DNA from 2 places in the Nocardiopsis sp. TNDT3 genome. Region 2 is predicted to be linked to the other one. Evidence: riboswitches for the same ligand, from Rfam matches in the RefSeq annotation. Region 2 holds a riboswitch; the other holds the start of a gene.
The links. A riboswitch is a leader RNA that binds a small molecule or an ion and turns the genes downstream of it on or off. The one in region 2 is predicted to bind cobalamin.
Positions count from the first base shown of each region.

Region 1: linked by a shared signal. The riboswitch ahead of metE (5-methyltetrahydropteroyltriglutamate--homocysteine S-methyltransferase) and the one ahead of DQW06_RS21825 (ABC transporter substrate-binding protein) in region 2 are both predicted to bind cobalamin.

Region 1 covers NZ_QPFC01000026.1:287-4,790, reverse strand. Annotated here, with positions in the region: gene metE (5-methyltetrahydropteroyltriglutamate--homocysteine S-methyltransferase) at 113-2,413, opposite strand; cobalamin riboswitch at 2,578-2,741, opposite strand; gene DQW06_RS00660 (polysaccharide deacetylase family protein) at 3,020-4,504, shown strand, end outside.
Region 2 covers NZ_QPFC01000927.1:101-4,175, forward strand. Annotated here, with positions in the region: partial or broken gene DQW06_RS21815 (iron chelate uptake ABC transporter family permease subunit) at 1-304, opposite strand, end outside; gene DQW06_RS21820 (iron ABC transporter permease) at 301-1,365, opposite strand; gene DQW06_RS21825 (ABC transporter substrate-binding protein) at 1,401-2,447, opposite strand; cobalamin riboswitch at 2,472-2,652, opposite strand; gene DQW06_RS21830 (threonine/serine dehydratase) at 2,808-3,767, shown strand; gene DQW06_RS21835 (hypothetical protein) at 3,791-4,015, opposite strand.

The DNA.
Region 1 (4,504 bases), on a different contig from region 2:
ACGAGCCGTCTCACCGGAGGCGCCACTGTGCCTGCTTCAACCCGATTCCCGTTCTCCGGGCGCCCGGACACGGACCGAGGCGAAGCGGAGGTCCACAAAAACACCGCCGGGCTCACGCCAGGTCGGCGCGCACCCGGCGGGCCGCCTCGACCATGTTGCGCAGGGCCTGTTCGGCCTCGGCGTAACCGCGCGTCTTGAGGCCGCAGTCGGGGTTCACCCACAGGTTCCGGGCGTCGATGTGCGCGACCGCCAGCCGCAGCGCCCCCTCGATCTCCTCCACCGAGGGCACCCGCGGGGAATGGATGTCGTACACGCCCGGGCCGATCCCGCGCCCGTAGCCGCGCTCGCCCAGGTCCCGCACCAGCTCCATGCGCGAGCGGGCGGCCTCCACGCTGGTGACGTCGGCGTCCAGCGCCTCGATGCCGCCGACGATCAGCCCGAACTCCGAGTAGCACATGTGCGTGTGGATGGTCGTGGACGGCGACACCCCCGACGTGGCCAGGCGGAAGGAGCCCACCGCCCAGTCCAGGTACCGCGCCCGGTGCTCCGAGCGCAGCGGCAGCAGTTCGCGCAGGGCCGCCTCGTCCACCTGGATATGGCGGATCCCGGCGCGTTCCAGGTCGGCGACCTCGTCGCGCAAACTCAAGGCCACCTGGCGTGCGGTCTCGCCCAGCGGCTGGTCGGTGCGCACGAACGACCAGGCGAGCATGGTGACCGGACCGGTCAGCATGCCCTTGACCGGCTTGTCGGTGCGCGACTGGGCGTAGGTGGTCCACTCGACCGTCATCGGCTGGGGGCGCGAGACGTCGCCGAACAGGATCGGCGGGCGCACGCACCGCGAACCGTAGGACTGCACCCAGCCGTTCTCGGTGGTGGCGTAGCCCTCCAGCTGCTCGGCGAAGTACTGGACCATGTCGTTGCGCTCGGGCTCGCCGTGCACGAGCACATCCAGTCCGATCTCCTCCTGGAGCGCGACGACCCGGTCGATCTCCTCGCGCAGGACGGCCTTGTAGGCGTCCTCCGCCAGTTCCCCCCTGCGGTGCGCGGCGCGGGCGCGGCGCAGCTCGGCGGTCTGCGGGAAGGACCCGATGGTGGTCGTGGTGAGCGGGGTGTCGGTGGGCCTGCCGCGTTCCCGCGGGCGCTCGTAGGCGTCCGGGCCCAGGGCGTCGAGGCGGGCGCGCACGCGCGCGTCGGTGAAGGCGGGGGGACGGACGCCGCCCCGTCCGGTGTGCTCGGACTCGGCACCCTCGGACAGCACGCGGCCGAGCAGGGCCGTCTCCTCGGCCTTCTGCTTGGCGAAGGCCAGGGCCCCGCGCAGCTCGGGGGCCAGGAAGGGCTCGGCGTCCAGGTCCAGGGGCACGTGCAGCAGGGAGCAGGAGGTGCTCACGGTCAGCTCGTCGGTGAGGGCGAGCAGGGTACCGAGCGCGGCGACGGCGGCCGGGATGTCGGTGCGCCAGACGTTGCGCCCCTCCACCACGCCCGCGACCAGGCGGGTGGCGCCCAGGCCGGAGACCCGCACCAGGTCGTCCACGCCCTCGTCGTCGGTGACCAGGTCCAGGCCGACCGCCTCGACCGCGGAGTCCTTGAGGACGCGCAGGGCGGCGGAGCCGATGGAGCCGAAGTAGGTGGACACCAGCAGGGAGGGGCGGTCGGTGACCGCGCCCAGGTACTGGTAGGCGCGCTCCAGGTGGCCGACGGCGGCGCGGCCCTCGTCGGTGGCCAGGATCGGCTCGTCCAGCTGGACCTCGGTGGCGCCCGCGGCCCGCAGGTCGCCGAGCAGCTGGGCGTAGGCCTCCAGGAGCTGGTCGAGCAGCTGGACGGGTTCCCAGCCCTCGGGGGCGCCGTCGGCGGGCTTGGCCAGCAGCAGGAAGGTGAGCGGACCGACCAGGACCGGGCGGGTGTGGAAACCCGCCTCGGCCGCCTCTCGGAACTCGGCGACGGGCTTGTCGCCCACCAGGCGGGGACGGCTGCCGGGCGAGAGCTCGGGGACCAGGTAGTGGTAGTTCGTGTCGAACCACTTGGTCATCTCCAGCGGCGGGGCGCCCTGTTCGCCGCGGGCGAGCGCGAAGTAGCGGCGCAGTTCCTCCTCGCGGTCCGCCGCCGCGGCGGGAGGGGCGAAGCGGGAGGGGACCAGGTCGAACAGGACCGCGGTGTCCAGCACGTGGTCGTAGTAGGAGAACGTGTTGGAGGGGATGTCGTCGACACCGGCCTCGCGCATCTGGGCGTAGACGCCCAGGCGCAGCCCGGCGGCGACCTCGTCCAGTTCGCGGGCGGTGGTGCGGCCCCTCCAGTGGGACTCGCAGGCGCGCTTGAGCTCGCGGGCGGGGCCGATGCGCGGGTAGCCGTGCACGGTCGAGCGCACGGAGGGGCGTGGTCCGCCCGGGGCCGCGGACGGCGCGGGGGTCGTGGTCATGAGCTTCTCTCCCTCGTCGAAAGCCGGGTACCGGCCGCGAGGGGAGAAGAGGGGAGGACACGCCGACGGACGCGCCGCGGGCGCGCACCGGACCTGCCACCGCCTCCGGCCCTCCCTCGGGGCGCGGGACCACCGGCGCCGCGGGTGCGTCGCCGGGTGGAGGCAGGTCTTCGGACTCGGGGGCGCGGGCGGTGCCGACACCGCTCCTCCTACTGGCCGCCGCTTCCCGGTGTGCGGTCTCCGCGACCGGCACTACCAGTGCTCATGGCGACGTTCGTTCCCCCATACCGCTGCGGGGCAGTCCCGGACTCGCACCGGGTTCCCTCTTGCGACATGGTTCCGCCCCGCCCGTTCCGGGCCGGACCCGGGACGCGGGGGTGGATCATGTACCTTCCACGGCTGCAAGTATAGGGAGGGCCCCCTTCGCCCCTGTACCCGGCGTGCGGCCCCATGCGCCCGGCCCGGACGGTGAGAACCCCCGTCCTTCGACCGGCGTCACACACGAAGTCAAGCGTTGCGCGGGTGAGCTCCCCTCTGCTCCCCGCGGACGTTCGTCTGAGCGATGAACGTGGAGATTCCCTCGTGAGTAAGCAGTCCCGCCTCGCCATGGCACCGGACCACCCCCTGATCACGGTCGTGGTAGCCCTGGCGGTCCTGGCGGGCATGGTGTTGTTGGCCACCCGCTCCTCCGGGGAGCCCGAGCCCGGGCCGCGGACGCATGGAGCGCCGGTCTCCGAGAGCGAGCCGTCGCCCCCGGCCTCCGGTGAGCCCGACGGGCTCACCGAGGTGGACGCGGCCGCGGTGGCGGGCCTGGAGGAGGCCGAACTGCCCTACGACGGGGAGATCTCCGTCGCGGTGACCTATCCGGTGATCCCCAACGCCGAGCCGCTGGCCGACTTCCTGGAGCGTGAGCTGACCGACGAGGTGCACGCCTTCGAGGCCGCCAACCCCGGCGCGGTCTCCTTCGAGGCGGGGTGGAACCTGACCGCGGCGCGCGACGGCCTGCTGGGGGTCCGCGTGACCCGGGTGGAGACCGACTCCGAGGGGTCCCGGGAGGGGTACACCACCTACTGGTACGACACCGAGACCGCGGCGCACCACCCCTCCGCCGCACTGGTCGGCGGCCAGGAGCAGCTGGAGGAGCTCAACGGCCTGGTGCGCGGCGCCGTCGGAAGCGGGGAGGGCGGGGAGGGCCCGGCCGACCCCGGCGTCGTCCACCCGATCAGCTCCCTGTACGACTCGGTGGGCTTCAACCCCGACGGCGACCTGGTCGTGGAGTTCGACGCCGGGCAGGTCGCCCCGGCGGAGGAGGGCCGCACGCGCGCGGTGGTCGCCGCCGGTGAGGCCGAGGGCCTGCTGTCCGAACTGGGCCTGCGCGTGCGCGACGCCGCGACCGTGGGCGTGGAGGACTTCTCCATCGCCGCCCCGCCCCAGGCCGACAAGGACGGCCAGGAGGAGGGCGCCGTGCCCGGGCAGGTGCCCGCGGTGGACCCCGAGGTCGACTGCTCCGACCCCGAAACCAAGTGCGTGGCGCTGACCTACGACGACGGGCCCGGCGGGCGCACCCCCGAACTGCTGGACGCCCTCGCCGAGTACGACGCGCGGGCCACGTTCTTCGTCACCGGCAACCCCGTCATGGAGCACCCGCACACGGTGCGGCGCGCCTACGCGGAGGGGCACGAGATCGCCAACCACACCCTGAACCACCCCGACCTGGCCGGTCTGGGCGCGGGAGGGGTGCGCGCGGACCTGGACGTCGTGCAGGCGCTGGTGTACCGCGAGACCGGCTACACCATGAACCTCATGCGCCCGCCCTACGGCTCGACCGACGAGGGCGTGGCCTCGGTGACCGCGGACATGGGCCTGGCCCAGATCCTGTGGAGCGTGGACACCCTCGACTGGAAGGACCGCAAGGCCTCGGTGATCCACGACCGGGTGCTGGAGGGCGCTTCGGACGGGGCGATCATCCTCATGCACGACATCCACGGCACCACCGTCGACGCCTCCCGCACGGCCATCCGGGAACTGGACGAGCAGGGGTACACCATGGTCACGGTGTCCCAGCTGCTGGGGACCACGACCCCCGGCCAG
Region 2 (4,075 bases):
GTTGCAGCAGCGCCCCCGAGAGCGCCAGTGCGGCGCCCACACCCAGCGCGGTGAGCACACGCGGCAGCCGCATCTCCACCACCACGTGCGTCACCATCACCCCGGCACGGCCGGTGAGCGCGTCCACCACCTCGCCCACGCCCAGCTCGAAGTCCCCCAGGGTCAGCGAGACCAGGGCCACCGCCGCGGCCAGGGCGGTGAGCAGGCCGCCGAGCAGTACCGCGGGCCAGTACACCCGTACCGACAGTCCGCCCAGGCGGGCCACCCCCGTTCGGGGACCCAGGGCCCCGGAGCGCGCCGTCACGGCCCCGCCACCCTTCGCCCGCGCACCACGAGGACGAAGAACGGCGCACCGATGAGAGCGGTGAGGACGCCGACCTGCAACTCCTCGGGACGCGCCACCACCCGGCCCGCGACGTCGGCCGCCAACAACAGGACGGGCGCCAGCACCGCCGACCAGGGCAGCACCCATCGGTGGTCGGGGCCGACCATGACCCGCGCCACGTGCGGCACGGCGACCCCGACGAAGCCGATCGGACCCGCCACGGCCGTCGCCGTCCCGGCCAGGAGCACCACCGCCAGGGCGCTCGTCCCGCGCACCAGCCACAGCCGTGTCCCCAGGGAGCGGGCCAGCTCGTCGCCGAGCGCCACCGCGTTCAGGGACCGGGCCACCGCCACCGCCGTCACCAGCCCGGCGGCCAGGAACGGCAGCGCCTGGAGCAGCGCCGCGCCGTCGGCACCCGCCAGCGAGCCCACCACCCAGAACCGGTACTCGTCCAGGCTCGCGCGGTCGCGCAGGACGATCGCCGAGGTCAGCGAACCCAGCAGGGCCGAGACCGCGGCTCCGGCGAGCGTGAGCCTGACCGGACTGGCCCCCTCCGGACCCAGCGAACCCACGGCGTGGACCACGCAGGCGGCGACCGCCGCGCCCGCGAAGGCGAAGCCGACGTAGCCCAGTAGCGCGGACACCCCGAACACGCTGATCGCGAGGACCGCCGCCAGGGAGGCGCCCGCGTTGATGCCGAGGACGCCGGGGTCACCGAGGGGGTTGCGGGTCACCCCCTGCGCCAGGACCCCGGACACGCCCAAGGCCGCGCCGACCGCCAGCCCGGCCAGGGTACGCGGCACACGCAGGTGCCGCACGACCAAGTCGGTGTCCGAACCGGTGAAACCGGCGTAGGCGAGGTACACGTCGGCCACGGACAGCCGCTCGTAACCGACCAGGACCGACGCCAGCAGGGTCGCGGCCAGGACCAGCAGCGCCACCGCCAACCCGGCGACGCGGGCGCGGGCACTGACGAGAACCCCGGAACCGTCGGCCGCGGCCCGCAGCCGGCGCCGGACTCCCGAGGGCACGGCCGTCACGGGCCTCCCGGCCACATGGGGGGCCACCGGCCCGCCTACCCGAACAGGCCGGGGTGCAGGATCCGGGCGACCGTCTCCACCGCGGCCGCGCTGCGCACACCCGCGGAACGGTCGGCGAAGGTGAACTCCTCCACCTGCTCCTCGGTGACCGCGGTCAGGTTGGCCAGCACGGGATCGGCCGTGATCCGCTCCACGTCCGGGGCGGCGTCGGCGGCGGTCATCCGCGCGTCGCAGCACACGTCGACCAGGATGAAGTCGGGGTCGCGCGCGATCACGTCCTCGACGGCCACGTCGTGGTTGCGACCGCCGTCCAGGTCGGCGAAGGCGTTGACGCCTCCGGCCAGCCGGATGATCTCGGTGGAGAAGTCCTGCCCGCCGGCCACCCGGAACCCCTGGTCGCTGGGGCGGCCGACCATCACCGAGGGCCGGTCCTCCTCAGGCACGCCGCCCTCCAGGGCCTCGGTGACCCCGCCTATCGTGCCCTCCATGTCCGCGATGACCTCTTCGGCGCGCTCGCGCGCGTCGAACAGGGCGCCCAGGTTCCGCAGGTCGGCGTAGACGTTGTCCATCGTCACCGAGGCCGGGTCGATGGTCGCGTCGGTGCGGCCGTCCCCGCTAGGGCACAGCGGAGCCGGGATCCAGCTGCCGATGCCCAGCTCGCGCAGGGAGGCCCGCGTACCGAGGTTCTCGTCGGTGAACACGTCGTTGAACCCGGCGAGCACGAAGTCGGGCCCGTGGCTGAGCAGTTCCTCCCGGCTGGGCAGGTTGGGGTAGTACTCCTGCCCGGCCTGGGCGTCGGCGTACTCCTCCAGGACGGCGGCGTCCAGGAACGCCGTCCCCACCAGGCGGTCGCTGAGGCCCAGCGCGTGGGCGGTCTCGATGGCGGGCTGGTAGGCGGCGAACACCCGTTCCGGCGGGCTGTCCGCGGCCACGTCGACGCCGCAGTTGCGGATCGTCTCCCCGGCAGCCTCGGGGGAGGGGGCGGCGGAGCCCCCGCCGCAGGCGGTCGTGGCCAGGAGCAGGGCGAGGGCGGCGCAGGCGGGCAGGCGGTACCGGACCGCGCGTGCCCCGGTGGGCTTCATCGAACAAACCATCCTTCGTGGTCTGATGACGCGGACGGTCGCAGCCGGTCTCCTGGCTCCCGGAGTCGGGCTCTGGCCCCGCGCCCCCACCCTTCCCAAGCCGTGTCCGGCCCAGTGGCGTGCGGGAGGCGCACTCCGGTCACAGTGGCGAGGACCGCGCCGGACTTCCACCGGCTTCCCGTGCACTGCGACGTCGACGATATGGACTTGTGCTGACAGTCAACCGGCCACGGTAGTGCACGCGGGTCCCTTCCGCGAGACCCGCTCCCCTCCGGCCGACGACCGGACCCCCGCGAGCCGCCCGACCGGCGGAGCGCCGTCCGCACGCGTGGCCGGACCGGGACCGGGCATAGAGGGCGCATGGAACTGATCACGGTGGAGGACGTCCGCGCCGCCCGGGAACGCCTGCGCGGGGAGGTGGTGCGCACCCCGCTGACGGCGGGCCCCGCCGGAGGGCCGCCGTTCCTGCTCAAACCCGAGAGCCTCCAGCCCACCGGGGCCTTCAAGCTGCGCGGCGCCACCAACGCCGTCGCCCTGCTCGACCCCGACCAGCGCCGAAGCGGTGTGGTGACCCACTCCTCGGGCAACCACGGCCAGGCGCTCGCCCACGCCGCCGCCCGGCACGGGGTGCCCTGCACCGTCGTCGTCCCCGAGGGCGCGCCCGGGGTGAAGGTCGACCGCATGCGCGCCCTGGGAGCCCGCATCGTCATGGTCGCCCCCCGGGAGAGGGAGGCCACCGCCCGCAGGCTCCGGGACGAGGAGGGGCTCGCCCTGGTCCCGCCCTTCGACGACCCGAGCGTCATCGCGGGCCAGGGCACGGTCGGCCTGGAGATCCTGGAGCAGTCGCCCGGGGTCGCGACCGTCGTCGTGCCCGTGGGCGGAGGCGGGCTCGCCTCGGGGGTGGCCACCGCCGCGCTGGCCGCCGCGGGCCCGCGCCGGGTCCGCGTCGTGGGGGTGGAGCCCGAACTGGCCGCCGACGCCGCCGAGAGCCTGCGCACCGGAAGCCTGGTCACCTGGCCGCCCGAGCGCACCCACCGCACCATGGCCGACGGGGTGCGCGTGTGCCTGTCCGAGCTGACCTTCGCCCACCTGCGCGCCCGCCTGGACGAGGTCGTCACCGTGACCGAGGAGGAGATCGCCCGCGCCGTCGCCGCCCTCGCCCACGGGGCGCGCCTGGTCGCCGAGCCCAGCGGGGCCCTGGCCGCCGCCGCGGTCCTGGCGGGCCGGGTGCCCACCGCGCCCGGCCGCCCGCAGGAGACGGTCGCGGTCGTCTCGGGGGGCAACGCCGACCCGGGGCTGTTCGCCCGCCTGGTGGCGTGAGCCGCGCGGGCGGCACCGCGGTCTCAGGCTCGGGAGCCCCCGCCGCCGGCGGGACCGCTCCCGTTCACGCGCTGCCGCTCGCCCGCACGCGCCGCCACGGGGTTGTCGCGCCCGGCGGCGCGCGCGGCACGGTCCTCGCGGCGGCGCATGGCCATGTCCGACAGCGCGGCGAGCCCGAAGGCGATGACGACCGCGGCGACGATCAGCACGGTCCACAGCGCGGTACCGAAGGAATCGGGGTCGATCATGGGTGCTCCGAGGGGATCGGGGGTTGGACGTGCCGACAACCCAACCGTAATAGGTGTTAA